4 regions of the Paenibacillus sp. FSL M7-1414 genome follow, and region 1 is predicted to be linked to each of the others. Evidence: riboswitches for the same ligand, from Rfam matches in the RefSeq annotation. Region 1 holds a riboswitch; each other region holds the start of a gene.

Region 1 (8,051 bases):
CAAACCTTCTGTATCGATCAGGAATTCATGGCACAACTTAACATGTCCTGTTATGATAGACTTTGTCTTCAAGATTGCGCTTTATTGTGATCCTCAATTTATGTATATAAGTAGAAGGAGTTCTTTATGAAAAAATTACTTTGGATCGGATGTCTGTCCTATTTCCTGATTGGACTTGCCCACGTTGTGCTCGGTTCCATTCTACCGGTTGCACTTGAACATTACGGCAAAGATTATAGCCAAGGCGGAACGCTGATCTTTGCTCAATTTGCCGGATTCCTGGGTGGTGTATTGTTATCTCCATGGCTGAACAGACGCTTTGGTAAACGGGGAGGCCTGTTAATCGCCACAGCGTTGCTCTGTATTGCAGAATTATCCTACATGCTGCTGCCACCATGGGGCTGGATGTTCGTCATTGCACCCGCTGCCGGCTTTGGATTCGGAATGGTTGAAGCTGTTATTGGCACCATTATCATCGCTGCAATCAAAGACAATACAGCCGTTGCCATGAGTCGACTGGAAGTGTTATTCGGGATTGGGGCGATGGTCATGCCGCTCATTGCCAGCGGTCTGATTGCTGCCGGATACTGGCGCCTCTCCTTTCTCGTTGTTGCGATCTGCGCAGCGCTGACCTTTGTTTTCTGGGCGAAAGGATCATTCGGTGAACTCGATAAGTTTCTGGAGCGACAGAGTTCAAATCATGCTTCCGTAAATACGCACTCTGCTGGGACATCGGGTGAGATGCATCCCGCATCTGCAAGTACATCAAGTCCAACCTATCGTGGCCGTAACAGGACTCTTCTGGTATTATTCGTTCTGTTCTTCTTCCTCTATGTTGGCACAGAGATGAGTCTTGCGAACTTCATGCCAGCGATTCTGATTGAGAAAATGAACATGAAGGAAGCCGGAGCAGCCCTTAGTGTCACCTGTTTCTGGATTGCCATGTCCGTGGGACGGCTCTTCGCCGGGTATATCGCAGAGGAATTCCAATACCGCGTATATGTCCTGTACAGTTGTCTTGCATCTGTTCTCTTGTTAATGATATTTCCATTTACAAACCAAATCTGGTCTGCATTTCTCATCATCTTACTGCTTGGACTTGCGATGTCAGGGATATTCTCAATTGCCCTTGTCTTTGCCAGTAAACTGCTGCCCGGAACAGAAGAATCCACACCCAGCATTTTGATTGCCTCAGGTGGGGTTGGCGGTGCCATTCTGCCTTTGACTACGGGATGGAGTCTTGATCATCTGGCGGTTAATCAGTCTGCATGGATGCTTGCGATCTTTGCAGTTGGCCTGTTTGTCATTAGCGTAATCACGTATCAATGGCAGAACAAACATATAGTGAATTCTGCGACTTAACAGTTCTGTGTTGGTCTAGTCCTGAGAATTAGAAATACCTATTAAAGATATTGAAATGTCTACTGTCATGACCTGACAGTGGGCATTTTTTTGTAGCGTTACTCTGTTCTAACGAACCTAGCACACGCTATCCCCCTCCATTTCCGCATGTTTGAAATCTAACGAATCCTAGAGACGTTATTATAGATAATTAGCTTCAATTAAATGTCTCGTTGGAGGTTTTTTGCATAATAACACCGCTGAGATTCGTTAGGTTTTCATTCCCTTAGAAACTGGCCTAATAAGGTGTCCTCGATTCGTTAGCGCTGTAATATGGCGGCAGTGCCCTATCTTTGCCTCTCTCATCACCTTTCATTAAAGGTGAGAATAATATTTATTCATTTGCATAAGATTGCCCAGGAAATACTCTGGGCCAGCCGAATCACACACTTTTATTAACGACAGGCAATACGGGCCCGTTATCCTTGATGAATTTACCGAATACATATCGGACGAGTGGTCCCAAAATAATCAACTGATATGGAAGCGCCAGGATGAAGTTACGAGCGATTGTATGAAGGTACATACGGAGTAAGGACGCCCCACTTAACTGATTCGCAAGATATGCTGAAACCATCCCATACAAGGACATGATCAGAACCATGCCAATCACCATAAAAAATGACATAGCAAGCACACCCAAAATCTTGTTGGACTTGTCAAAGGGCAAGGAGATTGCAATCTTTCTCGCCACGGGGCCAACAATGAAAGACTCCACCAGAAACGCGATGACAAAACATAATATGAATTGAAGCAGTATCTCAATCGGGGACATCTTGCCGAGTAACCCACTGTGCCATAGATTGAAAAACATCATGACCAAGACCATTCCTGTACACATCATTAATCCGAAAATAATTTGTTCCCTCTTGCTTGTTGGCAATTCTCTCATCCTCTCTGTTTACCTTCGTAATTATAGAGATGAGGAAACCCTCCACATAAGTGAACATTCTGTGAACAGTTATGGTTTTTCCAATTTAAAATTGGATTTGACAACCATGTAGTACAGCTCTATGATATCCCTTAAAATGGTAGCAAATTTCAATATATAAGGAGGTTTTTGATTGTGAGTTTTCAAAAACGCATTGACCACGTCGGCATTGCCGTTCGTGATCTGGAGACCACGCTGCGTTTCTACACGGAGATCGTTGGTCTTGAATTGAAAGACCGGGTGACCCATACCAACGGTATCATTCAGCTCGCCTTCCTTGGCTTCAATGGAAGTAATGAGACTGAGATTGAGTTAATTCAAGGATACAGCGACAAGCTGCCTTCTGAAGGTACGGTGCACCATTTTGCGATCCACGTGGATGATCTTGATTCTGAGTACAAACGCATCCAAGCCACCGAAGCCGAATTTATCGACGGAGAGATTATTACATTGCCTAACGGTTACCGCTATTTCTTCATCTATGGACCTGAAAAGGAATGGATTGAGTTCTTCCAGCGCTAAGAATTGGAGCTGATTTCATGAACATTTTAATTACCGGCGCAGCCGGAAAAATTGGACGTGACTTGTCCCAACACTTGTCAGAGACATTTCACCTGCGACTAACGGATTTGAATATCGACAGACTGCATACGTATCAAGGGACAGGCCATGAGATCATGACACTGGATGTGACAGACCCCGAAGCCTGTCAGCATGCTTGCGAAGGCATGGATGTGGTTGTACATCTGGCGGGAGATCCTTCCCCGCATGCCGGATTTTATGAATCGTTGTTGGACATCAATATCAAAGGCACATTTAATGTATTCCGTGCAGCCAAGGACCAAGGTGTACGAAGAGTCATTCTGGCAAGCAGTGCACAGACGATCGAGGGGTATCCCATTGATGCTCAGGTCTATCCGGACATGCCGACACGCCCACGGAATTTGTACGGGGTTAGCAAATGTTTTGGAGAATCGCTCGCTTCCTATTTTGCGTATACCGAAGGTTTACAAAGTGTAGCAATACGTATAGGTGCATATGATGATTTTCAACCGAACGGACCCGTGCTGGAGGCAAGGGATATGAGCGCGTATATTAGTCCGGCTGACTTGTGTGATTTGATGTTCAAAGCAATTACAACTACCGATCTGGAACCCTTCACCATACTGCATGGGATCTCGAATAATCGGTTTAAACGATTAAATCTGGAAACCACTCAGAAACAGGTAGGTTATGACCCAAAATCCGATGCTTTTGCACTCAGTCAGATTGCCTTATATGATTCCCCACGATAATTATTGAAAATAACACATCCAAACAGGCTGTTATACATATGTATAACGGCCTGTTTATAACTTATACGTGTCCCTATCCAGTTCATGACTGGACAGGTCCTACCCTCTGGCCTATAATTACACCTAGTAATGCCCGTAACTTCATAGTTTCCCAGGGGAGTCGGAATTGGCCGGCTGAGAGTGTATCCCACCAAGATACTAACCCTTAGACCTGATCTGGATCATGCCAGCGTAGGAATCGGAGTATATCGAAATGGCACAGCCCTATGGCTGAACGCCACCTCTCTAACGCCTGCACGCGTCCCGGAATACGGGACGCTTTTTTAATGTTCTTTTATATAGCCAGAGAGCTAAAAAAAGTGACGTTATCCAGATCTCAACTGGTATAAATCTGTCGATTTATGCAAGATGATTGGATATGAAGCCAAGGAGTACCCCGTGCCAATCGGCCGGACATACCGAAGGAGAGAACCACAGATGAAATGGCGTAAAACGATGGGATTGTTGCTCTTATGCGTGCTTATGGTGACTGTAGCCGCATGTGGTGGCAAAGAAGCTGCCCCAGCTGGGCAGAACGGCAACACAAATACGGAAAGCAGCAACGAAGGTGACACTGCCGCCCTGAAAGATATTAAAGTGGTGCTCGACTGGACACCAAATACGAATCATACAGGCCTGTATGCAGCTGTAGATCAAGGTTTTTATAAGGCCGAAGGCTTGAACGTTGAGATTGTACAACCAGGTGCCGGTGGCGCAGATACAATGGTTGCCTCGAATGAAGTGCCTTTTGGCGTAAGTTATCAGGAGAGTGTAACTCAAGCCCGCACACAGGGTGTTCCATTGGTCTCCATCGCAGCAGTTATTCAGCATAATACATCTGGTTTCGCTGCTCCGGCGGATCGGAATATCAAGTCACCGAAAGATTTTGAAGGTAAAACCTATGGCGGTTGGGGTTCCCCAGTCGAAGAAGCCGTGATGCAATCCATTATGGAAGGCGACGGAGCCGATGTATCCAAAGTGAAAAACATTAACATGGGTGATGCCGACTTTTTCACCGCAGTGAAACGGGATATCGATTTCGCATGGATTTTCTACGCCTGGACAGGTATTGAAGCCGAACTGCGCGGAGAACCGATCGACATGTTATATGTGAAGGATTATTCAGATGCACTGGATTACTACACGCCTGTACTAGTAACAAACGAGCAGACGATCCAAAACGACCCTGAGTTGGTGAAAGCATTCCTGAAAGCCACTTCAGAAGGATATCAATACGCAATTGATCATCCCGAAGACGCAGCGAACATTCTGATCAAGGCCGTACCGGACTTGGATAAAGACCTCGTACTGGCAAGCCAGAAATGGCTTAGTCCAAAGTACACAGATGACGCCCCGCGCTGGGGTGAGCAAAAGCAGGAAGTATGGCAGAACTACACCGACTGGATGTTTAGCAAAAAACTGCTGGATGAACAGATCGATGTGAGCAAGGCATATACGAACGATTTTTTACCCCAATAAAATTTCTCATATAAAACGAACTTAATATTTACACGATGACGGAGAGGACAGAAATAACGTGAAAAAGCGAAGCGGTCGCCTTTATCACCGGATTTTCCCTTTAGAGAAAGGGAATCAAAAAAATCTGGGGATAACAGCGATTGGAAGGTTATTCTGTCATCGAAGTGGCAAGTGTAACAGTCATTAGTTCATTTTATTTATCACGAAAGGAGCCGTGATCTCTCATGGCAAGCACACTACTTAGCATTCAAGTTATTCCCAAAACGCCAAATGGCGAGAACTCTTATCCTTACGTTGATCGCGCCATTGAAGTTATTCAGCAATCCGGCCTGAAATATCAGGTGAACGCGCTCGACACCACAATGGAGGGGGAACTGGAGGAACTGCTGGAAGTTGTACGTAAAATGCACGAGGTACTTGTGGAGGCTGGCAGCCCAAGCATCATCTCCCAGATCAAAATCGCCCATAGCCCTACTGGCTTCAGCATGGATACCCTGACGGAGAAGTATCGCTAATGCCTGCCTATTTCAAAAGTGTATGGCCGCCCATTGTGGCGGTTATTCTCTTTATAGCGATATGGCAGGGAGCCGTCTCCCTCTTCCATATTGAGAAATGGATGCTGCCTGCACCGTCCGACATCGCCCGCGAAGCGGCAACCCAGGCCGAACGGCTTGGTATGCACGCTTCCGCAACCATTCAGTTAACGCTGATTGGATTCGCCGCTGGAACAGCGGTTGGATTACTGATTGCGATGGTGCTACATTTAGTCCCTTTTCTCAAGTCAGCCCTGTATCCTTTACTTATTCTTAGTCAAAATATCCCAACTATCGCGCTCGCGCCGCTCCTGTTAATCTGGTTTGGATTCGGGCTGTTGCCCAAGCTGATTACGATCATCTTGGTCTGTTTCTTCCCCGTTGCAGTGGCGGCAATGGACGGCTTGACCCGTACAGATGCAGCGATGATGAACTATATGCGCATGGCTGGTGCGAAACGTCATCATATCTTCTGGAAGCTGGAGCTTCCCCATGCGCTGCCATCCGTGTTCTCCGGTGTCAAAATCGCCGCTACCTATAGCGTGATGGGCGCCATCATCGCCGAATGGATTGGTGCAGACAAGGGTATTGGTTATTATATGATGCTGCAAAAGTCGGCTTATCGTACGGACCGCCTATTCGTGGCGATCATGATTATTGTCGCGCTCAGCTTGCTGCTCTTCCTGTTCATTGCCCTGCTGGAGAAGCTGCTCGTGCGCTGGCGGCCACAAAAGCGGTAGTAAAGCAAGTAATCTGTATATTAGGAAGTGATGACCATATGAATCGGCAACAGGACGAACAAGTCCATCATGGACGAGGAGCACACGCGATGGAGCCAAAGCATGGTGAAAAACTCCATCCAGCTACGTCTGATCGACCTGCCAATACGACTCCTGCTCCGGTTCCACCTGCACTGGACGTCGTTGATGTTCATGCATCATTCCGTGAACGGCGCAGCAAGCTACCGGTTCTGAACGGCCTGTCTCTGACTGTGGAGCAAGGCGAGTTTGTTGCTATCGTTGGTCCATCCGGCTGTGGCAAAAGCACCCTGTTCCATATTATCGGCGGTCTGCTGAAGCCACAGGAAGGCCAAGTGCTTATGAACGGTCAGAATGTAACGGGACAGCGTGGCAAGATTAGTTATATGCCACAACAGCCTGCTCTTTTCCCTTGGCGTACCATTGAAGACAATGTACTGCTTGCTGGTGAAGTAGCTTCAAGCGCTCCCCCTCGGGCCGAAGCACTTGCAGAAGCTCGTAAGTGGTTAAGCAGCGTGGGTCTTGCCGGATTCGAGCAGGCCTATCCTCATATGCTGTCGGGCGGAATGCAGCAGCGTGCTGCATTTCTGCGAGCCCTACTCAGTCCGCAGGAATTAATGCTGCTGGACGAACCTTTCAGCGCGCTGGATGCACTGACACGTAGCGACATGCAGCGCTGGCTGCTCGATATCTGGGAACAGAACCGCCGCTCGGTGCTGTTCATCACCCATAATATCGAAGAAGCATTGCTGCTAGCGGATCGGGTCTATGTATTATCCAACCGACCTGCAACGGTGTTGCACGAGGTACATGTTCCTTTTGATCGCCCAAGACGAGAAGAAATTACGGAGGAATCCGCATTCCTTGAGCGTAAACGGCAGATTGCACAGTGGATGAGAGAAGAACAGCAGAAAGCCCGCCTATCTTGATAGTGCGGGTTTTTAAGTTATTATTTTCCTTTAATGGGTGATCCGCCATAAGAAATTCTGCGTAACATAGTTAGAATATAACTGAACACAAGGAGGAATTCCCTCGTGCATTCTCAAGCTTTTGCACCATTAATTGATGCTCATATTCACTTCGATCAGTATACCCCTGACAAACAACGCGAGATGCTGCTATCGTTTCCGTCTCAGCAGGTCGAAGCAGTCATTGCCGTGTCCATGAATCTCGCTTCTGCCAAGACCAATCTGGAGCTTGCAAAACAACATCCACGTAACATCTATCCGGCCTTCGGTTTCCATCCGGAACAGGAACTGCCGTCCATTGCAGAAATGGACCTCTTCTTCCAATGGATCGAGAAGCATATGGGACAAGCCACAGCCATAGGAGAAGTTGGCCTTCCCTATTACAATCGTCAGGAAGCGGAGCAGGCAGGGCAACGCTTCGATCAGAGCGGGTACATTGAACTGCTTGAACGTTTCATCCAACTTGCCAAAAAGCATAACAAACCACTTGTCCTTCATGCGGTATACGATGATGCGGATATTGTCTGTGATCTGCTGGAGCAATATCAGTTCCGACGTGCTCATTTCCACTGGTTCAAAGGATCTCGCCAAACCGTAAGGCGCATGGCGGACAACGGTTATTTCATCTCTTTCACGCCGGATATTCG
Region 2 (8,051 bases), 260 kb from region 1:
TATGTAACCAAGTTTCATGTGATGAAACATGAGGAGGGCATTATGCCATGGAAGATCGCAAGTTAACCGTCCGGGCTGTGGAACGGGCGCTGGATATATTATTATGTTTTACCACACGCAGTGATCTGGGACTCACCGAAATTGCCAGCCAGATTGGCCTGCACAAAAGTACAGTGCACCGTTTGATGGCTACGCTGGAGGATCGAGGGTTCGTGATCCGCGATGCAGCAACAGAGAAGTACCGACTTGGCATCCGAATCTGGGAACTGTCGGCTCATATGTCCCGCAGTGATGATCCCGCTATTCTGCTGCTGCCTGCGATGGAGCGACTGAGAGATCGATTGGGGGAGACCGTGAGTCTGTACCTGCGTGATGGCAGTGAACGGATACGGATTCAGGCGGTGCAAAGTGATCAGGCGATCCGCCGAGTCGCTCCAGTGGGTGTTAGACTCCCGCTGTCTGTGGGCGCTTCCAGCAAAGTTTTGATGGCGTTTGCCACGGACGAGGATCGTGAAGAACTGATGAACGGGCCGGAATGGCCGGTGTTTATTGATCCGGCGGTGTATTTGGCGCAGATGGGAGATATCCGGGATAACGGATATGCGACGAGTTATGAGGAACGTGAGCCGGGAGCCGCCGCGGTATCTGTTCCGATTATGGATCGCAGAGGCAATATTGCAGCTGCCCTCTCGGTCTCAGGGCCTGTCAGCCGACTCTCGCAGGAGACATTGCATGAATACGCACCTGTGTTGAAGGATGCTGCTACGCAGATGGGGCTCATGTTATCCTGATGTTGAGGTAAGGTTTTTCTCCAATTGAGTTGGTGTTCTGGAATATAAAGGTTGTTTTTATGTTCCGGTTACGCTACTCTGTAATGGACGGCCCAACGGGGCCAGCTTCATTGAATATGAACGGCGGCATCTGTAAGCCGCAACTTGTTAACGTTACTGGGGGAGTCCGAATTGTCCGGACTGAGACGGAATCGCATGAGATTCCGGACCCTTTGCACCTGATCTGGATCATACCAGCGTAGGGAAGTAATCGGCGATATGACCACAACCACCACATGATGTGACCCTTGTAGGGCTCCGTTAAGGAGCTGCATAAAGGTGCATTATTGGTGATGGACATAAAAGTCGGTTCCTTCGGGGACCGGCTTTTTTATATACAGGGAACGGGCGATATAGCGCGGATTTTATGGGCTTCTTTTTCGATAACCTGCGGAAGTGGGCTTGGATGAATAGAGAACGCACCATAGATCATCCAAGATCTGTGGCAGCCTCCGTCTGTTGTTAACTGTACATGAAAAGTGTCTTCCCTGGTCTGGTGTAGGATCGCTCTTTCTTCTCTGCATTGCGCATGATTTGGGACAGGTACGTAAGTGAGCTAATGACGAAACCAACCAAACAAGCGACGAACACTGAGGAGGAGACAAGCGAACATGAGTACAGGAAATCAAACGGGACAACAAGCGATTGAACAGGAACATAACGATCGGCAGGTGGAAAAAGAAACAGGAGCGGCCGGACGGGTCCAGCCCTTTCCGGGCAGCCGCAAAGTCTACATTCAGGGCTCACGGCCGGACATTGCTGTACCGGAGCGTGAGATAGTCCTTCATGACACAAATACTCCCCAAGGGGTGGAGCATAACGAACCGCTGCGTGTCTACGATACGAGCGGCCCCATGACCGATCCCGCATTCCATGCGGATATCCGTGCAGGTCTGCCATCCCTGCGCACACGTTGGATCACAGAGCGCGGCGATGTTGAAGCTTATCAGGGCCGTACAGTTAAACCGGAGGATAACGGACTGAAGCCCGGAGGAAAGAGAGCTGGAGCCGAAGAGTACCCTGGATTGCGTGGCAAACCGCTGCGGGCACAGCCAGAACGCTGCGTGACTCAGATGCACTACGCGAGACAGGGAGTCATTACGGCTGAGATGGAATTCGCCGCCATTCGTGAAGGCGTGGAGCCGGAATTTGTGAGACAGGAGCTGGCGAGTGGACGGGCCATTCTGCCATCCAACATCAATCACCCGGAGAGTGAGCCGATGTTGATCGGTCGTCATTTTCACGTGAAGATCAATGCCAACATAGGTAACTCGGCCGTATCTTCCTCCATCGAGGAAGAGGTGGAGAAGATGACTTGGGCGGTACGCTGGGGATCGGATACGGTGATGGATCTGTCCACAGGCAAAAACATTCATACCACCCGGGAATGGATCATCCGTAATTCACCTGTGCCGATTGGTACGGTGCCGCTGTATCAGGCGCTGGAGAAGGTGAATGGCGAAGCGGAAGCGCTGACCTGGGAGTTGTACCGTGACACACTCATTGAGCAGGCAGAGCAGGGCGTGGACTACTTTACGATTCATGCAGGTGTACTGCTGCGTTATATCCCCATGACCGCCAAGCGAATGACAGGCATTGTATCTCGCGGTGGGTCCATTATGGCAGCATGGTGTCTGGCGCATCATCAGGAGAATTTTTTGTACACCCATTTTGAAGAAATCTGCGAGATTATGAAAAGGTATGATGTGGCGTTCTCACTGGGAGATGGACTTCGTCCAGGCAGTATCTACGATGCGAATGACGAAGCTCAGATGGCGGAACTGGCCACGCTTGGGGAACTGACGCAGATCGCATGGAAGCATGATGTGCAGGTGATGATCGAAGGCCCGGGTCATGTGCCGATGCATAAGATCAAGGAGAATGTGGACTTGCAGATGGAGATCTGTAAAGAAGCACCGTTCTACACACTTGGGCCGCTAACGACCGACATTGCGCCAGGATATGATCACATCACATCCGCCATTGGGGCAGCCATGATTGGCTGGTTCGGCACGTCCATGCTCTGTTATGTTACGCCAAAAGAACATCTGGGCCTGCCCAACAAGGATGATGTGCGGGAAGGGGTCATCGCCTACAAGATCGCAGCTCATGCCGCCGATCTGGCGAAAGGCCATCCGCGTGCTCAACGCCGCGATGACGCATTGTCCAAGGCACGCTTTGAGTTCCGCTGGCGTGACCAGTTTAACCTGTCACTGGACCCGGAACGTGCGCTGTCCTACCATGATGAGACGCTGCCAGCAGAAGGGGCCAAAGAAGCTCATTTCTGCTCCATGTGCGGACCGAAGTTCTGTAGCATGCGCATCACGCAGGACATTCGTGCCTTTGCCGCTGATAAAGGATTGTCTGAGAATGAGGCTGTAGCTGCCGGGATGCAGGAAAAGGCCGAGGAATATCGGACACGCTCCTAGGCGCCGATACAGCGCAAGCTGGGCAGTCTGACATCGTTTGAAGGTGAGAATACTGCTATCATGTCGTCTTCTTCATCTTATTGATCAGCTTCCTGATACTTTTTATCAGCATTATGGTTGATTGTCTAGCTGATGTTTAATAAAATGAATGTAAGTAAACACCAATAAGAGTAGCCAGGCCAATGGCTACTCCTGCACAGCATTTGCGGTGGGTATTCCTCCGAGTGCAGCAAGTTCAGATGAAGTGACCCGTCAGGCCGTCAACCTGTGGCGGGTCACTTCTTTTTACGATCGATGTATGTCAGGAGCGCAATAATTAACATCGCGAACACGATTACGTCGTTAAAAGAGAAGTTCATAGGATCACCTCCCACTGGAGGCAAGCCTATTTCCCACCACAAATTGGCTGTACAAAGTGATTATACCATTTGAAATGCTCTTGTTCGAGAGCATTTTTATTTTGCAGAAGGAGTCGATATAGTAGTTTTCACATGTTTTTAGTGATTGTAATATTTCACTCCAAATCAGCAGCTACTGTCGAGCCAAGCCCAAATCCTTCTCCAAATAAGCCGCAAGCAATGCCAGCGGGGTATGGATTGGAATACCGCGATCTATTGTAACCTGTGCAGCAGCGGGAGCCATAGATAGTTGGGCTGCCACTACTGTTTTACCCGGATACTGCTCAGCAATCTGCTGTAATCCTTCACGTACCGCTTCGAGATATCCTTGCTGATCTCCACGCATAATCAACTCAAATGTCCCAGGGATGCACACCGCTTCCGTCTGAGATGTCTTGGCAACGTGTAGTTGCTCATTCTCATCCTCTTGCTGTAATGCCTGATTCAACCGTGCCATCGTTCCTTCAACGGTTGCCGGGTTGGTGAATGCTATTATGTAATCTCCTGGTACTCGCCGCATCTCCTGCAATAACGGATCATCTATGCCGATCACAGGCACAGGGACCTGTGTGGCTTCCTGCTCCAGTACTGTCGCAAACAGGGTGCAGGTGACCAGAATGGCATCGGCATGACACTCAGCGATCCATTGGAGCGTCTGGGCTACCTTCTTGTGAATGACGACCTCTGAAAAGTCAGCGTCATGTTTAAGACGATCCAGACCTGGATCGACGTAATGGACCAATTCAACTTCATAAGGAGCAAGCGTCTCCTCAACTAAGGCGATGTTGGAATAATGAGCGTGAAAACAACCAATGGTGATCATGTGCTAAGTCCCCTTTTACAGTTCGTATATGTCATGGATTTCGTAGATATTTAAACCATTATAGAAACATGACTGAGAACTGTACAGTCGTTTATTGCTCAACGCCAATAACCGTCTTTCCGCCAAGCTGCGGAAAGACGGTTGATAACCTGACTCGACTAGGGTCGGTCCGGTGTCCATTTTTATCTAAGGGAAGGAGAAGTATTTTTCTTAGCCATTTTTTGCTGTAGAATTTCATGAAAGGATAGACCTTGAGTGTTCTCATTCTCCTTTTTAGGAGCAGTGGTCGCCGTGTTGCGCGGATATTGGTGATGGTACGGGATCATTTGCTGAATAGGCATGCGGATCATCTTGGTTCCTCCTTTGATGCGTTTTTTATGAATTATGTATTTCGACTGGTTACCATGCCAGGTGCGCATATAGGTACATGTGACTTGTTAGACGAAATAAAAGAGTTTAAAGCGTAATTCCAATTGGATTGTAGTGATTTTACCCGGTTTTAAGGAGATGTAAACGTTTTTAGGGAAATTCAGGAGTAAAGGACCTAATATGAAAGGTTTGATATGGGAGGATCGAATCGGTTGTTATGTGAATAGTCCCAATTTTAAGGAAGTCAATGGTACCCGTATATGAGGCATATTATCTGGTTAAATGATGCAAAGCATGCTAACTAACTTGGTACCATGGTCGGGTTGTTTAGGGGGTAATGTAGTTCCGGATATAAAAAAACTGCCGAGCGAACCCGGCAGCTTACGTGATATGAAGAAGGATGCGATGAAACTTTGATTCTGTCTGAGGTGGTATCGTGTTGGTTTTATCTACTTTGGCGAACAGCGATGTATATATCCACTTGTACACTTTCGGGATTCAGGCTGCGTTCATCATACAATTCAAAATCCCCAGTGAACGTACGATCGCTTTGTTTATCCCATGCCCACACGGCTCCCCAAGCTTCGCCAACAACCTCTGCCATCGGTCCTTTTCTGGAAGTGAATATGGCGTAAGTTGCAGGAGGGAGTAAAATGTCGTCCAATCCCTCAGGCAACGATTCGTTCGGACTGACCTCATGCCCTACCAGTATGGTGTATTCTCCGGTTATGCCATCGGTGTAATCCGTGTAACAGCCATAGCGAACAACTTCAGGTGCAGGTAGGTGCTCTGAGGCAAAATAATTGTTCCAGAGTCCCTGAATACAGCCTTTGCCACTGATTTCAATGGCGTTGGTTGTGCGGGCGGATACGCCGGCAAGACGTTTGCCGGGGAGCGTGACATAACGAACGGGCTGGGCAGAGAACGAATGATCCGTTGTTACCTGACCAGGATTAGCAGAAGCAGTAGAGGTTTCAGTGAGAGATTCTGCATGCTGATCCGTTGTATTCGTGCGCCAACGTTTCAAAAAAGGAAGCTGGTTACGTAGCATCGAACGAGCGGATTCCTCATCTATGCCTTCGTCCTTCAGAATGGCAGTGCACATCTCCGTCATGCCTTCAAGTGACATACCGGGCTGCTCAAACTTGCCCTCTTTGTAACAATAGATACAGTACTCACGGGTTGTGCTTCCATCTGCTTCCGTTCCGAATTGGGCAGGGGTTGTGAGCGGCATGCCGCAGCTTTGACATACAGTGACGTTCATGATTAGTTCCTCCTCATATATGTACAGATTGAATATATCTGAAGTATACGGGGAGGAACTGGACAGCTGTCTGTCAGGTTTGAGTCGGAGGTATATAATTTTGTACAATTTGCTCCGCGATACGGCAGATTTCATCCCGAATATGCTGAGGTTCCAATACTTCAACGTCCGCGCCGAAGCCCAGGATGAATCCATATAACCAGCCATCCTCTGGAAAAGCAACCTGGCTGATGTAATACCCAGTCCCATCAGGCATGACGTTCTCGATCCCAAACCATTCTTCCGCAATATGACGGACGCGAGCATGGAATTTCAAGGTTAACCTAGCTTGATTGTCCGGACGGCTCCATTCCTGTTGCCAGGGTCTGTGCTGTGGGTTGATGACTTTACGCTCGAAGTGCTCATTAGCAAGCGTGACATCTTGCATGCGCACAAGCTTGAACATGCGAAATTGATTCCGCTCATGACAAAAAGCATACAGGTACCAGGAATGCTTCTTGAGTACGATGGTATGAGGGTCGGCAGTTCGGTGAGTATGGATACCTTCCGCACTGCAGTAGGTAAAGGTTACGGGGCGTAATTGATCCATACCCTGTTCGATAAGTTCAAGCTTGATTTTCAGTGCTTCGGGATGCGTCCAGGTTGAATAATCAACGATGAATCGATTGGTATTGGCCTGAAAATCGTCATTTTTGGATTCAGGTACGATACTGCTGAGTTTTTCGACCAGAAGCTCTCGCGCAGCATTAGCATGGGAAGTGGATACACTGCGCAGTGCAGTGACGATGGAGGCGAGGTCCTTGTCTGTTAATACGTTTCGATCCAGACGGTAACCCTCTGCCAGACCAATCCCACCGCTTGCCCCCTGATATGTCACCACGGGGATGCCTGCTTGACCCAATGTATCGATGTCCCGATAGATGGTCCGGATTGATACTTCGAACATATCTGCCAAGTCTTTGGCTTGTACCCGTCCACGATTGATTAGCAACACCACGATGGCTAATAAACGCTCCAGTTTCATATGTATGGATTCCTTTCATTGGTTTATCTGTTGGATTCAAATATGTTATATTGTTGAGCATCACACATAGGAGTGGAATAAGCAATGAAGCGAATTACGATTCTGATCGCAGACGATGAAGTTGAGATCGCTGATCTGGTTGCTTTACATTTACAAAAAGAAGGATATCACACCATTAAGGCCTTTGATGGGAAGGCGGCGGTTCAAGCTGTTCAGACCCAAGCGATAGATTTGGCGATTCTGGACATTATGATGCCTGGCATGGATGGGTATGAGGTGACCCGCAAAATTCGGGAGCAGCATCATTTACCGATCATTTTCCTGAGTGCCAAAACATCAGATATGGACAAAATTACGGGACTTGTGATGGGCGCGGACGATTATATGACCAAACCGTTTAATCCGATGGAGCTTGTTGCCCGGGTTAACTCCCAGTTGCGTCGTTCTCTGCAATTCAGCCAGTCTGTGCCTGTTCAGAGGTCCATTCTGGAGAAGGGTGGGCTCATCATCACGCCAGATCAACATCGCGTTACACTCTACGGCAAACCAGTGGAACTAACACCGAAGGAATTCGACATTTTGTATCTGCTCGCGAGCCACCCCAAGCAGGTGTTCAGTGCAGAAAATATTTTTGAACAGGTCTGGGGAGAAGCCTATTACGAGAGCGGGAATACCGTGATGGTCCACATTCGGACCCTGCGCAAAAAGCTGGGGGAAGATGTGAACAAGAACAAGTTTATCAAAACGATCTGGGGTGTGGGGTACACGTTTAATGACTAAACGTAGAAGTTTTCGCACAACCATGATTATGTTGTTAGGGTTAAGCATGCTTGCCTCTGGCGCAATTACCTATGGGATTTATAAGCTTATGCAAGCCTATTATTCGGGTGTCCGTGCAGAAGATCAGCTCGCTG
Region 3 (8,051 bases), 510 kb from region 1:
TTATTTTGTGTTCAACGATGATGATTGTTTTGTCACTGGCGATCCGTCTGACCGTATCCCACACCTGGGAAGTCCCCTCATCATCCAGCAGTGCAGTGGGTTCATCCAAAAACAATACCTCCGGGTCCATGGCAAGCATCGAAGCAATCGCAAGACGTTGCTTCATCCCCTGAGACATGGACTGGATCAATACACGATTCTGTTCAAAGGATAACCCCACTTGTTTCAGATAATATTCAATCAGAGCAGGCATCTCTTCACGCGGAATATTTCGGTTTTCCAGAACAAATGCGATCTCTTCATCTGTAAATGACATACAGAACTGGGTATCCGGATCTTGAAAGACCACTCCTGCTTTGGCGGGAACCTGAATATCATCACATTTCATCGGAATCTCAACCGAACGTGGTATCAGACCGCTCAGAATTTGCAATAACGTTGATTTACCGGAGCCACTCGGGCCAAGCAACAGCACTTTCTCTCCTTGACGCACAGAAAGAGACAAGCCTTGAAATACCAAGGCTTTCTCTCCCGGGAACTTGCATCTTAGATTAGTCACACTTACCGCTTGCGAATTCTCTTCCCCGTTCATCTAATCCAGCGCCTCATAATCTTGTTTGGATACCGGTCTGAGCGAACGCGTTACACCAGTCAGTTCCAATGCTTTGGCGAGATAATAAGCGAACACTCCAGCAATCAAGATGCTCCCAATGAAGCGGAATCCGATAAATAACGTGTAGTTCCAGGCCGAGAGTGAATCAATATACCCGTACTGGTAATCCAGCAAAAGCGAAGCCGCTGCGGCTCCTATGGCTGCAAGACAGGTGACAAACAGATTGGTTTTGCGATACAAAAATGCGGCGAAGAATATCTCGGCTCCCAATCCTTGCAACAGACCGTATACAAGTGTGGACATGCCCCATTCACTACCCAGAAAAGCACTTACCGTTGATGCCGCAACTTCAGCAAGAATAGCCACACCTGGTTTACGAATAATAACAAAAGCAAACGTGCCCGCCATAAACCACATGCCGTAGATCATCTGCTCCGCATGAACGCCAAATGGTTTCATCAAGTCATATGTAGGTCCCCATATCTTGTAAATCACCCCAAACACTACTGCGATCACGATGGTTACCAGAATATCCGTTAGTTTCAATCGTTTGTTGCCTGCTGTTGTTGCCATGTTCTCTACGTCCTTCCTTTATTCCCTGTGGGGGTTATCAAAATAAACGAAAAAGCCTCCCCGGTTCCGGGCAGGCCTTACGTACAGTGTACAATCCTCACAATGATGTATTGGATGGATGTCGAAAATACGGAATATCAACCAGCCCCCCTCCGTCATGGCAGATACACCACCACAGTTCAAAGAGGTCTGTTGTTCATCCACGTTCATTCCCACAATTCACCCTTACATATCGCAAATCCATGTTCTCTACGCTGGCATTACCCAGATCAGATGTACGGTCAGCGGCACAAGGCCACTCTCTCAGCCCAACTTCATTGAGCTCCCGGTTCACTTATTTCATTGCTTCTAATGTACATCAGATGGGTATTTGTGGCAATCCCTAGAAAAAGCATCATGCTTCATTTGGGGTAACAGGGGAAAGAATCTGATGGTTCACTTTCCATAATATGAAACATTTAGGTTATGTAGTCCGTCTTAAACATTAGAAGGGAGATTGATAGTGATGAAAGATTACAATTCTATTTGGCAACTTAAAACATGGAAAATGGTCCTTGCCGCTTCGATACTCACCGCAGGCACGGCACCTGCCTTACTCTCATCCACTGTGGCGGAAGCCGCAACAACTAAACCTAAACCGACAGCTTATATTAACAATGTTCAAGCTCAATATGATGTTGTCATACGGCAGGGTATTACGTACGTGGCATTGACGGAGCTTCAATTCCTCGGCAACTATACGTTTGGTTACAATAACAAAACAAAAGAGATCAGCATTAGCACAGGCAGCGATAAGTATGTCCTTACACCTAACAGCAAAACAATGAAGAAAAACGGTCAGAATGCGACATTATCCTCAGCGCCGATTCTGGTGAATGGTAAAGCGATGCTTCCGCTCCGTGCCATCGGTGAAGCTTTTGGTGCCAAGGTGCAGTGGAACCAGAAGGCCAAGGAAGCCTACATTTACACTACCGATGCTACGATTGTAAAAGAATATAACAGTTCCGATCTGACTGTGGCGCGTGAAGCCGCACTGCATCTGCCACGCTTCTCTGAACTGGGACAAGCACGTCTGGACATTCGCAACCCTTTGGGTCCAGTGGATTCATCCATTGAATACATTTTTGAACAAGACAAAAAAGATCGTTTCTTCGTTGTTGAGGATAACGATCTGATCAGTTATTATATCCTTAAAAATGGAAGTGCACTGCTACAATGGCAGGCTAACATCAGCAAAAATGCCGGAACCATCGGTGACCTGTTCTTTATTAAAAACAAAGCCGTTGCTGAAGCAGGGACTCGTCCTTCCGTAGCAGGTCAAACACTCGTATCATTTAAGTACTCTCGCATGCTTGAAGAAACCTCTTACGAAATCATGAACAAATTGGACTCTATTGATACCGGTTCTGTTGTCCCCGAGAAAGGCAAAGTCATCGTTGAAGTTCCGGGAGAGCAATAATTTGAGCATCCTCTATAAAACATTGCTCAGCAGAACTATACTATGACATCTGCATTACAAAGAGCGTCCCACAAAGTCATTGTAACAATGACCTTGGAACGCTCTTTTTGGCGTTATATTTTAACTTCAAATTACAAGCAGAGCTTAAACTTTTACCAACTCCAGCGATTCAATCTTCTGTCTAATATTGCGTGTTCCCAGACTGGCTCGTTTTCCCTGAAGCAAACCCCTTGAACAACGTTGGTACTTTGGAATAACGGGTATTCGTAATTTTCCCTTGTGATGTGCTGCTGTCTGTACGCATAATCGAATCTTTTACATTGGAAATGTTGGAGTTATCCAGCGTCATGTTAACTGCAAAGGAAGTTCCACCATTTTGGCGAACCAGTTTGCCAATATCATCTGCACGGAAATTTTTGATGTTAATTGTTCCAGCTGCATTCATCTGGAACACTTTATCATAAGCCTTATACGCTGCCCCACCGGTAATGTTAACCGTTCCGGCAGACTTCAATGTCAGTGCATCCTCGCCCACGTCCTGCCAGACCACATTCGATATATTACAGTTGCCATAACAGTGAACACCATCAGCAGCTGGTGATCCAATGTTTACGTTTTTGAGCGTGGCCCCTGCCTCCAGACGGAAGACTGGCTTCTGATTTTCTGCTTGAGATCCGTCGCCAAGTGTGGAAGGATTAGCTACAAATGTTTTGCCTTGACCATCATAGGTCGTGCCCTTTGGAACAATAATAGTTGAATTTACAACCGTAGGCGCAGCCGCAGCCGGAACTGCACCAAATATAGAAGCAACCAAACCAGCGGACAGTAACAACGTCAACATTTTTTTCATAACTTTATTCCTCCCTTATTCTCTCGTTTTTTGGTAATGTACAGCCTGGGCTTGTACTGGAAGTTCGCCAGAGGTGCACCTCTGTCCGACCAACAACCTAATCCTACCAAATAAGGAAGGTAACTAGAATAATCATTAGATCAGATATATCATGACATCGTACAATCCCTGTCATATCGGCATTTTTTGCATGCTAGGTCTCTCAAGCAATATGCTCATATCAACCTCTGGTATGCTCATTTGTAACGTTTGTACCCCTCACTTAATCCCCAATAACAAAAAAAGACCACTACATTTGTCTCCAAATGTGTGATCTTGAATGTCTTCTGGCTTGCTGTTATAAAATATCAGGCTCCAAATCTCTGACGATAACCGCACTTTCTACACAACTCTTCTACAGCTTCGCGTTTGGAGAAGCCATATACCAGATTGTTCGCTCGCTCACCCTCAATAATCTCCGAGAATGACTTCTCGTGAACGTTACCGAGGTTAATGACACCCTCGCCATCAAGACAGCATGGAACCACCGTTCCATCTACAAGCACAGCTGCCTGACCGCGAAGTGCATGGCAGAAGCCTTTGCCGTCATCTTCAGGTGCATCCAGACTTGGCCACCGGAACTCATGGTCCTGATTCAGGTATACATTCGGGGCAATTTTGACCCCGCTACCTGGAACTACTTTTTCCTCAATGCGGAAATCCAGATTGAACTCACGTTCCAATACTTCAAGGGTCTCCCGATTTCGATTCATCTGAGCATTCGTGAAGTTATCCTGTGTCAGATTCCACAACCGAAATGAGATGATGACATTGTGCTTAACGGCCTCGTGTACAAAGGACAAAATATGACGCAGATACCCGTCACGATCTGTTGAACCTTCATGCCCATCGAAGCTGTGCAGGGAGAAATTCATCTGCCGCAGCGCCGGTTTGCCAAGCAATTTATGCTGAGTCTTGGGCAGCAGTGTACCATTCGTTGTAATGTTCACCTTGAGTCCCTTCTCATGTGCGGAATCGAGCAACAGATCTATTTTGGGATGCAACAAGGGTTCACCTTTGACATGTAGATAAATATGATTGGTGTGTGGTTTAACTTGATCCAGTATATTGTTGAAGACTTCAGGGTCAATGAATCCTTTGGCACGCTGTGTCTGCGGACAGAAGCTGCATGCCAGATTGCAGATACTCGTGATCTCAATATATACTTTTTTGAACGTTTTCAACTCGGGTCCCCATTCTGCTTCGGAGGGAGAACAATCCCACCTGCATTTTGTGATCCGGCCAATATGCGCCACCACTATTATATCGGGTTAGGGAGCCCAGGTAAATTGTTCAGTTGTTCGGGTCTGACTCCAAGTTCATCTCAACAATTCCATCATGCTGCCTCTTTACAGTTCATGTTCAAGTGATATATGCTGAACACACAACTGCATATCTTGAACTTTTGCACTAGGGGAGCCTTGCGGCTGAGACGAATATGACTATTCGGACCCTTTGAACCTGATCTGGATCATACCAGCGGAGGGAAGTGGAGCGGCCTTTTAGTAAGCGGAATTTTTCATGTATGTGAAGATAAATTGCGGATTTAACTTACAGACCCACTCATTTCTCCGGAAATGGGTGGGTCTTTTTTGTTCCTTTTGCAGAGTATAGGATGCCGTTGTTATTGCAGTAGTCTGACATCAAGGGGGTGAGGATCAGATGGATAACCATGTAACCATTCACAACGTAAGCTTTGCTTTTCCCGAAAAAAAAGAGTCCCCTGTGCTCTCCAATGTGTCGCTTCAGGTTCAACAAGGAGAATTTGTCTCGCTCATCGGCTCCAGCGGATCAGGTAAAAGCACGCTCTTCAAGCTGCTCGCAGGCTTGCATGAACCAACCGTTGGCACCATCGATATAGCTGATGTCCCGCAAGGACAACGGCTCGGACGAGTCGCCTATATGCCGCAGAAAGATCTGCTGTTATCCTGGCGTACCGTCATGGAGAACTGCATGCTGCCTGCCGAGCTTGCACCAGGCCGACAGGACAAGGACAAGTTACGGGCAAACATCCTAGCTGGGTTGGCAAGGTTCGGCCTGTCGGGTTATGAACAGGCCTACCCGGATGAGTTATCCGGCGGCATGCGGCAGCGGGTGGCATTTCTTCGTACCTTGCTTACAGGCGGGCAGCTCATGTTGCTGGATGAACCCTTCGGTGCACTCGACGCCTTAACCAAACGAGAAATGCATCGCTGGTTGCTGGAGCTTTGGGAGGGCATTGGCCAAACCGTGCTGTTCATTACACATGACATCGAAGAAGCCCTGCTGTTAAGTGACCGTATCATTCTGTTAACTCCAGGGGGGCAAGGTCAGCAGTTGCGTGAGATGACGGTTCCTTTACCACGCCCAAGGCATTCGAACATGATCTACGAACCGGCTCTCGTGCAGATGAGACAACAACTGGAGGAACAATTGCATGCAAAGCGATAGAGCTGAGGTCAGCGTCTGGGCGTGGTGTTCGAAGTGGCTCTCTAGGTCGTTTTCCCAATGTGGTTTGTTTATTATGCTCATGTTCTTATTACTGGCGATCTGGGAAGTGATCGTGCGTATGGGATGGGTGCCCTCCTTCATCATTCCTGCACCCACGGCCATCATAGGCTCACTGGTTGAGCATCGTCGTCTGCTGTTGACCATCCATTTGCCTGCTACCTTTATGGAGGTTGTTGTTGGTTTTGTCTTGTCCATAGTGACTGGAATTACGCTAGCAACAGGCATGCATATGAACCGATCGATTGAAAAAGCCTTGTATCCCTTCATCGTGATCAGTCAGACCATCCCGCTGATTGCCTTGTCTCCCGTATTTATCTTGTGGTTTGGTTACACGTTGTGGAGCAAAGTCGCGGTGGTGTTCTTAATCGCATTCTTCCCCATTGTGGTCAGTACCTACGATGGACTCCGCCAAGGCGATCCGGAGCAGCGTGAACTACTGCTCACCATGGGCGCCAGCAAATGGGATATTTTTTGCAAACTCCAGGTTCCACTGGCACTTCCCTCTTTTTTCTCGGGGCTAAAGATGTCTGTGGTGTACTGCGTGGTTGGGGCAACGATTGGCGAATGGCTCGGTGGTAGCAAAGGTCTAGGGTACTTCAGCCGTCGTATGTCCAGCAACATGAACACGGATGCGATGTTTGCCGCCATTTTGCTGTTATCCCTGCTTGGGATCGTTTTGTTTGTACTGATTACCTGGCTGGAGAAACGGTTTAGCATACGGCGTCATCGTCATGGAGGCAAAAGAAACGTTGGATAATACTTAGACAGAAATTAGATGCAAATACAGTATTTACAATCTTCAAAACAAAACATATCTTATGCACAATTTCAGCAACATCTTCAATCAGTTCATTGTCACATTATCGTTAACATGCTGTTGCCCATTTTCTACAAATCAAAACGATGAAATGAGGAACTTCATTTATGAATAACAAAGGTATATACTCCCTGCTTCCCATCATACTCATTAGCCTTTTGCTGATCGTTAGCGGATGCAGCACCACAGACACTAGCCAAAATACGCCAACAACAGATTCGGCAACCAATACACAGCAAACAGATCCGTCTGCAACCGAACCAGCATCAGACGCCAAAGATAAACTGTCTATCATGCTCGACTGGTACCCGAATGCAGTACACTCCTTCATCTATGTGGCTCAGGAAAAAGGATACTTTGCAGACCAAGGTCTGGATGTCGATATTCAGATGCCTGCGGATACCAATGATTCGCTCAAACTTGTTGCTGCCGGAAAAATTGATCTGGCCCTAAGCTACCAGCCCCAAATTTTGCTCGCTCGTGGTGAGAACATTCCTGTACGATCCATTGCTGCTGTTGTTCGCCACCCGCTTGTGCATCTGTTGACCGAAGCGAATGGCAACGTAAGTTCACCCAAAGATCTTGAAGAAAAGACTGTTGGTTATTCCTCCATTCCTCTGTACGAAGCGATGGTACGCACGATGATCAGTAAGGATGGCGGCAATCCCGACAACATAAATCTGGTCGACGTTGGGTTCGATCTGATTCCTTCGCTGGCTTCCGGACAAGCGGATGCGATTATGGGTGGTTTTATTAACCATGAACAATTGATTTTGGAGAAAGAAGGACATGCCATGAAATCGATTAACCCCGTCGATTATGGTGTGCCTGATTATTATGAATTGGTCCTGACTGCAAGTGAAGCTGGCATTGAAGCAAAAAAAGACCAACTTACCCGGTTCGTCAAAGCGGTCCAGGAAGGACAGAAATATGTGACTGAGCATCCAGAAGAAGCCTTGAGTATTCTGCTCGCTCATGAGAATGAAACATCACCGCTTGACCCGGAGATCGAAACCAAAAGCCTGGCAATTCTGCTACCACTCATGAATGAAGAAGGCCAACCATTTGGTCGGCAGGAAATGGAATCGTGGGAAAATGTACGTACATGGCTCGTTGAACAGGATTTGATTCCTGAATCGGTGAAAGCCGAGGATGCTTTTATTACTCTGCAAGGAGAGTAAATAAAGGAGAGCAACGCGAATAAAGGAAA
Region 4 (8,051 bases), 3.2 Mb from region 1:
TATCGGGAACAACATGCTACCAGATTAATCTTAATCGAATGAGTGTATTATGGTACCCTACCCTTTGTATCTGTCTCCGGCTTTCCTCTTGGGCGACAAAAAACAAAAAGACAGGCATCAACTGATACCTGTCCCTATCTTAAGTTCATTAGAATTACTATATTGCCCTTAGATAAAGGGCCTACGGTCCCGCAAAATGAACTGAATAATCTGCTATTAAAATCTGCTTTGAAAAGTGGGATGTATATCAAAAGGTAGGAGCAGGTAATTCATCAATTTTCAAACGTAGTAAAATGTACGGTTTTTGTCGCAGGTCTCTTCCATAATGAAATCTCGCCTGCCTATGTAATTGGTTCACAATCACATATAAGTATTGATCCGGACCAATAGAAAAAGTATCCGGCCATAAAATTCGGGGATCATGGGCGATGGTTTCCATGATTCCATTTGGCAATATCTTTCGAATACTATCGTTTTCGTAATCTCCAGCATAAACGTTTCCTTTAGCGTCTGTGATCATCCCATCAGATGCACCCTTCTCTCCCCAATACTGCACAAGATCACTTAACTTAAAATCCGGTATCGTTCTGTCTCTTAACGATTCTGTTGAGATAGAGAATAACTGGCGACTGGTTAATGGACAATAGAATAACATTTTTCCATCAGGGGAAATCGCTATACCATCAGAGGCCAATCGAAACGGAGATGTCGAACCATCCGCGTTTCGATTCATCAAAATTTCACCTTCCACTTTCGGCACAAAATACGGATCGGGTGAGGTCGAGCTTGCTCCATGCAACCGTCTATACGCATTTCCGTTTTCTAAATTTACGACGATAATAGCGCCTGGCCCATTGGAAGAAGAATCCGTTATATATGCGTAACCTGCTTTTCCTACACGAAAGTCAAATCGGACATCATTCAGATACGTTGTTGGCAAGACTACATCATCTGCAAATGTATATACTTTTCTTATTGTATTTGTTTCTAAATCTACCGCGACTAATTTTGCTCCTCCTTTAATTGGCTCAGAAAAATTTGGTGCAGCTGTGTCCAGTACCCACAAGGTTCCCCTTCCATCTGCAACAACACTTTGGACACTGATGAAGGACATAACGATATTCAATGGGTTGATCAAATTCGTTTCTACATTAGGATAAGGTTGCATCTCACCCTCAACAATTTCCGCTACCGTAAATCTTACGTCATCTCCCCATTTTGGAAAGCAAATGAAGATACGCCCGGTTTCGGATACACTAACGCCTGTAGGCATAGCCCCGTAAAAGGAATGAACGAGTTCTAACTTACCAAAATATTCTTCCATAGGTAACATAGGCAGTATGATGTCCTCCTCAACAAGGTTGAATAGATATTACCTATAATTATGTTCAAGACTTATTCTAATGCCTCTCCCTTAATCATTCTTTTTCAACCTTCATTTTGAAATTGTCCGATAGATCTAAAAATACAAAAAACTTCGGCGTAAGCCGAAGCATGTTGACGGTAACTATATGTGTTCTAGGAAAAATGCTTCCTCCGATCGTCAACGCAAAACTTTGCCAAGCTTATCAGTACCAAAACCGTTTTATTGTTGGTCCGGTAAACCTAATGCATTGGCTGAAGTTATCGCTTGATCTAAAAATTCCTCTGCTCGGGTCAATTGCTGCCTGGCAATCTCCAACGCTTGTGAATTTGTTGCCGCATTAGATTCACTTAACGAGCTTATTGCCTGATTTAAAGCCGTCTGCACCTCAGAAACCGCGTTAGATGCATGCTGCTCCAGCGTATTACTACCACTCGAGTTAAGTGCATCTTCTGCCGGTTTTCTTGCGTTTTCGGTTGCTAGATCAATTTTGTTTTTATTGGGCACCGTGACTCCTCCTTCCTTCAGTAAAATCATTCATTTAAACAGAAATAAGTATGGGATTGAGATTTTGTTTATATCCCTGCGACTGTATGGGAATATTCGGATCTTATCTCTCCGGTGATCCATATTAGTATAAGATCCGATGCATTGGAAAATCTAATCTTGATGAAAAAGGAGGGATCATTTCTGAATGGCTAATCCAACGCTAGCGCCGCACGAATCGATGGAACTGCATGAAGCGTTAAACTTCAAAACGCTCTGCATCGCTAAGTCGAAACTTATGCAAGGCCTGGTCTTTGACCAAGAGCTAAAAGCATTAATGCAGAAAGACGTAATTCAATCCATACAACAGATCGCTGAGCTGCAAGCAATCTACGCAAGAGCTCCTTTTCAAGCACCCGTTCCGAATAATCCGACACCTATAACACATTAAGGGGAACTCAGATGAATACCGATTATTTAGATCCGATTAATTCATTGAATATGCCGGAAATGGCAGATATGACTTTTGCCATGGACTTCCTTCTTCGTGCCAAGGAGGGTGTACGTAATTTGTCCATCGCCCTGACGGAAACGGCTTCACCGGATGTAAGAGCCCTGTTGCATACTCATCTGAAGCAGGGAATTGCAATGCACCAAGAAATCTCGGAGCTCATGATTCGCAAAAAATGGTTTCATCCTTATGAGCTGAACGAACAGTACCAACTCGATCAGCTTTCGGCGAAAAATACGGTGATGATCGGGCAGATGAATCTGTTCCCGGGTGATACGTCACGTAAAGGGATGTTTGATCGGACCCCAGATGAACATATTGGAGGACATAAAGCATGAAGGCGGTAACGTATCAAGGGGTTAAAAATGTCGTGGTCAAAGAGGTGCCGGATGCGAAGATTGTGAAACCGGACGATATGATCGTAAAGATCACCAGTACCGCGATTTGCGGTTCTGACCTTCATCTTATTCACGGGATGATCCCTAACCTTCAGGAAAACTATGTCATCGGACATGAGCCGATGGGGATCGTAGAAGAAGTGGGCCCTGGCGTGACCAAGGTAAAAAAAGGCGACCGCGTAATCATCCCGTTTAACATCGCATGCGGAGAATGCTTTTTTTGCAAAAATCAGCTGGAAAGCCAATGTGACAATTCCAACGAGCACGGGGATATGGGCGCATATTTCGGCTACTCCGGAACGACCGGCGGATATCCCGGCGGGCAAGCGGAGTATTTACGGGTCCCATTTGCTAATTTTACCCACTTTAAGATCCCTGAAAACTGCGAACAACCGGACGAAAAGCTAAGCTTGATCGCCGATGCCATGACGACGGCATTCTGGAGCGTAGATAACGCCGGCGTTAAAAATGGAGATACGGTCATTGTGCTCGGCTGCGGCCCGGTCGGACTCCTGGCCCAGAAGTTCTGCTGGCTGAAAGGAGCTAAGCGGGTCATAGCCGTCGACTATGTCGATTACCGCTTAAAGCATGCGAAGCGAACAAACAATGTGGAAATCGTAAACTTCGAACAGGATAAGAATATTGGGAACACTCTCAAGGAAATGACCAAAGGCGGCGCCGATGTTGTCATTGATGCGGTAGGAATGGACGGCAAGATGAGCGATCTTGAATTTCTAGCCAGCGGTATGAAACTGCAAGGCGGCACCATGAGCGCATTTATCATTGCATCTCAGGCTGTTCGCAAAGGTGGCACCATTCAAGTCACTGGGGTATACGGCGGACGTTATAACGGATTCCCGCTCGGTGATATCATGCAGCGAAACGTGAATATCCGTTCCGGACAAGCTCCGGTCATTCACTACATGCCATACATGTACGAGTTGGTTACGTCTGGCAAAGTGGACCCTGGCGACATTGTTACGCACGTCATTCCGCTCAACGAGGCCAAACGGGGCTATGAAGTGTTCGATACAAAAACGGACGATTGCATTAAAGTCATCTTAAAGCCTTAAATATGAATAGATACATGGGAGGACAATCTGAATGGATTCCACTTACGCTTTGCATGAGATGCTCGAGGTGCATGAAATAGCTGCGTTCAAGACGGTTTGTATGACTAAATCCAAGACCATGCAAGCTCTGGTAACCGACCCGGAGCTCAAGCAAATTTTGCAACAAGATGCGACATTATCACAACAGCAGCTTCAGGAGCTCGGTGGAGTGCTGTCTAAAGCGACTGTATAGGAGATAAAAAATGAACCCAATATTAGAACATATGACTGGTCTTAATACGCTGACCGATGACGTAATCGCAATGGATTTTTTGATGAACGCCAAGAGCAGCGTCAGAAACTACGCCATGGCTGTGACCGAATGTGCCACCCCCGAAATCAAACAAATTTTGATGAAACAGCTCGATGAAGCCATAGATTCTCATGAAAAGATATCAAATTACATGGTGCAGCATGGCTTATACCACCCTTACCATATTGCAGAGCAAATTCAGCTCGATCTGAAAAATATTCAGACTGCTATGAACATTCCGTCCTGACACCCTTTTTGATTTTAGCCAGAGACTTCAGAGAACAAAATGTCCCTGTGTCAAGAATTTCAACAATAATAAAAGGCGGATACACTCCGCCCTTTTTTCGGTATCATCACGAAACACGCTTATACAAGCGTTCCTTTACTTAATTTCCATCCTGAGACTGTTTATGGCCGCTGCTCTCTAATTGAATGAACTACCAGTAAACTTAAGGCTCCAGCCTCCATGACATCTCCCAAAAATCAAGCTCAAAGCGACTGCACATCACGAAAATATCTTCCATCCGTTGGTACGTTCCCTCGCTACAGCCTTCTAATAGCTTATCCGTTAACGTCACTAGGGATTGATTGCTGCTGTTGTATTCAGAGGAAGCATATCCTGTGATCCACTCTCCGTAAAAAGGATGATCAGCTGCGCCTGGCTTTTGGGCAAGGACTTGACCAATCTCTGCATAGCTCCATGAGCAGGCCAGAATGGAAACAAGTACTTCTGCTATGCCACCCGTATGGGAAACAGAGAGCATATAGTTAGTATAGGCTGCATTTTTCAGTGCAGGTTTTACCTGAAAAACATGATCCTCTGTAATTCCTAATCGCTCCATATAAGAACGATGGATTTTCATTTCACCATTCAGGATGTTATCTACGTTTTTACTAAAAAACTGCATCAATTTGGGGTCGTGCGACTTGACGATACCTAGTGCAAATACACGGGCATAATCGAACAGATACAAGTAGTCTTGCAGCAAATAATAACGAAATTGTTCGACCGGTAAGGAACCATCTCCGATTCCTTTAACAAAGGGATGCTCGAGACATTCTTTCCACACGGGCTGTGCTGCCTGATATAGTCTCTCTGAAATAGTCAACATGTGTTCCTCCAATTCATAATGTACGTATTTAAAAACAAAAAAAACGAAACATCCATAGGATGTTTCGCAGACAAATACACTAAAACAAGGGGGTTCGCATGAGCTACCCAAGTACAGTGTTTCATCGTTGCATCCCTACGTTGGCATTATCCAAATCAGGTAAGGTCGGTTTAACACCCTCTCAGCCGGTTAAGGCTCCCTCGCAAACGGTTGTATGTAGTTGATTACTATCTTATTCCCATAAAAGATAAAATAACATCCATTTAGTATATCAAGGGCTGTTAAATATAGTCAAGGCAGATTGTATCGCCCCTCATCACCTTTGGTGACGTATGTAAACGATGAAAACCATCACAACAATGGTTGAGTTTCAGCCACTGTTATGATGGTTTCTATTCTTGCAACTACTGCCGATGGTTTAATGCCCGAGTTTGTTCTTTCCGACAAAAGTGAGTATTCCGTACTGGGAAGTATTTCTCCAGCTCTCATTGGTCGTATCATTCCACTTGGCTACGCTCTGCTTACCTCCGCCCTGGTTGTCGTTAATTTGGAGCTCGAAACCGAGAACATTTCCTGCTTTGGGCGTCAATGATTGTAAATGAATTCTGGCTTCTACGAGATATCCTTTATTTGTTTTCTTCACAGCACTTACAAGGCGTCCAGGTGAGGCACCCCCTGCAAAGGTTCCCACATTGTCTGCACTGATTCTGAACTGGGCATCATCATATTGAAAATACGGTGTGCGCTGGTGATTCTCGTCCAGGAAAATCTCAACCGAATCCTGATCCCATGGGTTGATGCTATCTGTGATGATGTTTGGATCAGTGACGTCGATCAGCAGGTATAGATATTCACCTGACCACATTGCGCGAGCCACTGCCTCTGCACCTTCGCTTTGGTTCAACCGGTTTACTTCAAACGGTGCAGCCTTATTCCATGATGTGTCTTTCTTCCCATCAATCTGAACAATCCCTTGTACAGCTTGTGCAGATTTGGGCATAGGGGCAAGCTGAATCACGCCGTATTTGCTTGTATCCTGTTCCTGAGATTGTGTTCGATCATTCCAGTACAGTGGATTATAAGGTTGTGTCCCACTTGAACCGCCATCAGTCACACGGATATCCAATCCGGCTTCATATTCTGATCGGACTTGGATACCACCCCACGGAATGGACAATTCAACCTGATATCCGGCTTTGGTCTCGCGTACATGATATGAACGCTTCTCCACGCCCTCAGCTTTGCCCGACCGCTTAATGATTACGTGTCGGTCATCTGCTTCATATGAAGTGGTCTTGCCATTATTGAGGTCAACAAAGATATCTACTCTGTCATTCACATCTGTCTTTGCATCCTGAACATCCACAAGGATATACAGGTTACTATGATCCCATAAGGTGCGGAAACTGGCTGATCCCGAAGAGTCACCCTTCAGTGGAGTAGACACCGCTTTGTTCCAGAGTGGATCTTGTGACTGTTTTTTGATATCCGGTTTACCCGAAAGTGAGACGGCTCTCTGTGTCAACACAGGCAAGCTGGATTCATCCACGAGTCCCCAGTATGCTTTTTTGGCCTTCAGGGCTGAATCAAACAGCATAGCCTGGTTGTTGTAAGATTTCTCATCTTGGAGTCCCCATAAGGTAACTGAAGAAATGTGATCTTTGTGTTTTTTGTACAAATCCAACAGTTCCTTATATCGATACGCCTGCTTTACCGCAACTTCATCGGACATCTCTTCACCAAATGGAATTCCGCTATCCACATCCAGTTCCGTGATCTGAATATCCAATCCAAGTTCGGCGAACATGTTGATCGTTTTTTCAATTTCCTTGATGGGCGGGGATTCCAGGTTATAGTGGGATTGCAAACCCACACCATCGATGAGCCCTTTCTCTTTCAGTCGTTTGACCAACTGATACATATGCTCTCTTTTCTCAGGGATTTCCGTGAAGTATTCGTTGTAATATAATTTGGCATTCGGATCGGCTGCACGAGCGAATTCATAAGTTTTCTCAATGTAATCCGGACCGATTAGTTCATAAAAGGGACTTTTACGTAAACCGTTGGCATCACCATTGCTATCCGCAATCGCCTCGTTTACCACATCCCAGGCATAGATCTTACCTTTGTATCGGGTCATGACGGTTTCGACATAATCCTGAATCCGGGCAAGCAGTAATTCTCGACTCGCAGGGTTACCCTGAGGATCCTTGAACATCCACTCTGCAGCATCAATATGCCACAACAACGCATGTGCGCGTACGCCCATACCATGCTCCTCAGCGAACTGAACATATTGATCGGCTGCCTCGAACTCATAAACACCTTCGGAAGGAGACATGTACTTCGGTTTCATCTCATAGGTTGCGGTCAAGCTGTTAAAATGCTTTGTGAGCAGTTGTCCGTATGCGCCTTCCAACTGCCAGCGATACACCGCTGCACCAATGGGGAAATCATCTTGATACAGGTCCTCCAGAGACAGAATCCCTGCTTCAATCTCCAGTTGCTCGGCCAGAGTAAATGATACATCATCCACATAGAACGATAACGTATCTACGCTATCTTCAGAGATGTAGGGTGTTTCGATGAACAAATTCAATTCAGTGGGATCATCGCTATACTGAAATTTTCCGGTGATCTTGTGCCATGTGTTCCATTCTGTTTTGGCAATCTTCACGCTACCGATCGGGTTCCAGCTTTCGGCCGTTGTTTTTTTATATGTGGTGAGCTGTAGTGTTTGATCCGTGGTGGGCTCCTGGGTAAGTCTTACATATGCCGTAATTTCATACTCTTGGTTACGCTCAAGCAGGTTCTTC

Evidence for each region. A riboswitch is a leader RNA that binds a small molecule or an ion and turns the genes downstream of it on or off. The one in region 1 is predicted to bind thiamine pyrophosphate.
Region 2: another riboswitch for thiamine pyrophosphate. It lies ahead of thiC (phosphomethylpyrimidine synthase ThiC); the one in region 1 lies ahead of MHH92_RS02310 (ABC transporter substrate-binding protein).
Region 3: another riboswitch for thiamine pyrophosphate. It lies ahead of MHH92_RS04490 (ABC transporter ATP-binding protein); the one in region 1 lies ahead of MHH92_RS02310 (ABC transporter substrate-binding protein).
Region 4: another riboswitch for thiamine pyrophosphate. It lies ahead of tenA (thiaminase II); the one in region 1 lies ahead of MHH92_RS02310 (ABC transporter substrate-binding protein).

Annotation. Positions count from the first base shown of each region.
Region 1 is NZ_JBBOOS010000001.1:477,843-485,893, reverse strand. Features, by position in the region: gene MHH92_RS02330 (MFS transporter) at 127-1,362, shown strand; gene MHH92_RS02325 (hypothetical protein) at 1,784-2,284, opposite strand; gene MHH92_RS02320 (VOC family protein) at 2,468-2,854, shown strand; gene MHH92_RS02315 (NAD-dependent epimerase/dehydratase family protein) at 2,872-3,627, shown strand; TPP riboswitch at 3,771-3,883, shown strand; gene MHH92_RS02310 (ABC transporter substrate-binding protein) at 4,105-5,145, shown strand; gene MHH92_RS02305 (thiamine-binding protein) at 5,370-5,660, shown strand; gene MHH92_RS02300 (ABC transporter permease) at 5,660-6,418, shown strand; gene MHH92_RS02295 (ABC transporter ATP-binding protein) at 6,457-7,365, shown strand; gene MHH92_RS02290 (TatD family hydrolase) at 7,471-8,051, shown strand, end outside.
Region 2 is NZ_JBBOOS010000001.1:733,339-741,389, forward strand. Features, by position in the region: gene MHH92_RS03415 (IclR family transcriptional regulator) at 48-791, shown strand; TPP riboswitch at 940-1,053, shown strand; gene thiC (phosphomethylpyrimidine synthase ThiC) at 1,442-3,259, shown strand; gene MHH92_RS03425 (hypothetical protein) at 3,791-4,480, opposite strand; gene MHH92_RS03430 (hypothetical protein) at 4,663-4,830, opposite strand; gene MHH92_RS03435 (zinc ribbon domain-containing protein) at 5,295-6,113, opposite strand; gene MHH92_RS03440 (helix-turn-helix transcriptional regulator) at 6,187-7,137, opposite strand; gene MHH92_RS03445 (response regulator transcription factor) at 7,222-7,917, shown strand; gene MHH92_RS03450 (HAMP domain-containing sensor histidine kinase) at 7,910-8,051, shown strand, end outside.
Region 3 is NZ_JBBOOS010000001.1:983,002-991,052, reverse strand. Features, by position in the region: gene MHH92_RS04515 (ABC transporter ATP-binding protein) at 1-592, opposite strand, end outside; gene MHH92_RS04510 (ECF transporter S component) at 593-1,186, opposite strand; gene MHH92_RS04505 (copper amine oxidase N-terminal domain-containing protein) at 1,692-2,645, shown strand; gene MHH92_RS04500 (pectate lyase) at 2,827-3,495, opposite strand; gene MHH92_RS04495 (radical SAM/SPASM domain-containing protein) at 3,843-4,718, opposite strand; TPP riboswitch at 4,937-5,039, shown strand; gene MHH92_RS04490 (ABC transporter ATP-binding protein) at 5,197-5,964, shown strand; gene MHH92_RS04485 (ABC transporter permease) at 5,951-6,781, shown strand; gene MHH92_RS04480 (ABC transporter substrate-binding protein) at 6,949-8,022, shown strand.
Region 4 is NZ_JBBOOS010000001.1:3,646,439-3,654,489, reverse strand. Features, by position in the region: gene MHH92_RS15805 (L-dopachrome tautomerase-related protein) at 248-1,333, opposite strand; gene MHH92_RS15800 (hypothetical protein) at 1,586-1,870, opposite strand; gene MHH92_RS15795 (hypothetical protein) at 2,058-2,300, shown strand; gene MHH92_RS15790 (spore coat protein) at 2,312-2,698, shown strand; gene MHH92_RS15785 (zinc-dependent alcohol dehydrogenase) at 2,695-3,831, shown strand; gene MHH92_RS15780 (hypothetical protein) at 3,863-4,063, shown strand; gene MHH92_RS15775 (spore coat protein) at 4,074-4,370, shown strand; gene tenA (thiaminase II) at 4,573-5,235, opposite strand; TPP riboswitch at 5,350-5,447, opposite strand; gene MHH92_RS15765 (endo-1,4-beta-xylanase) at 5,654-8,051, opposite strand, start outside.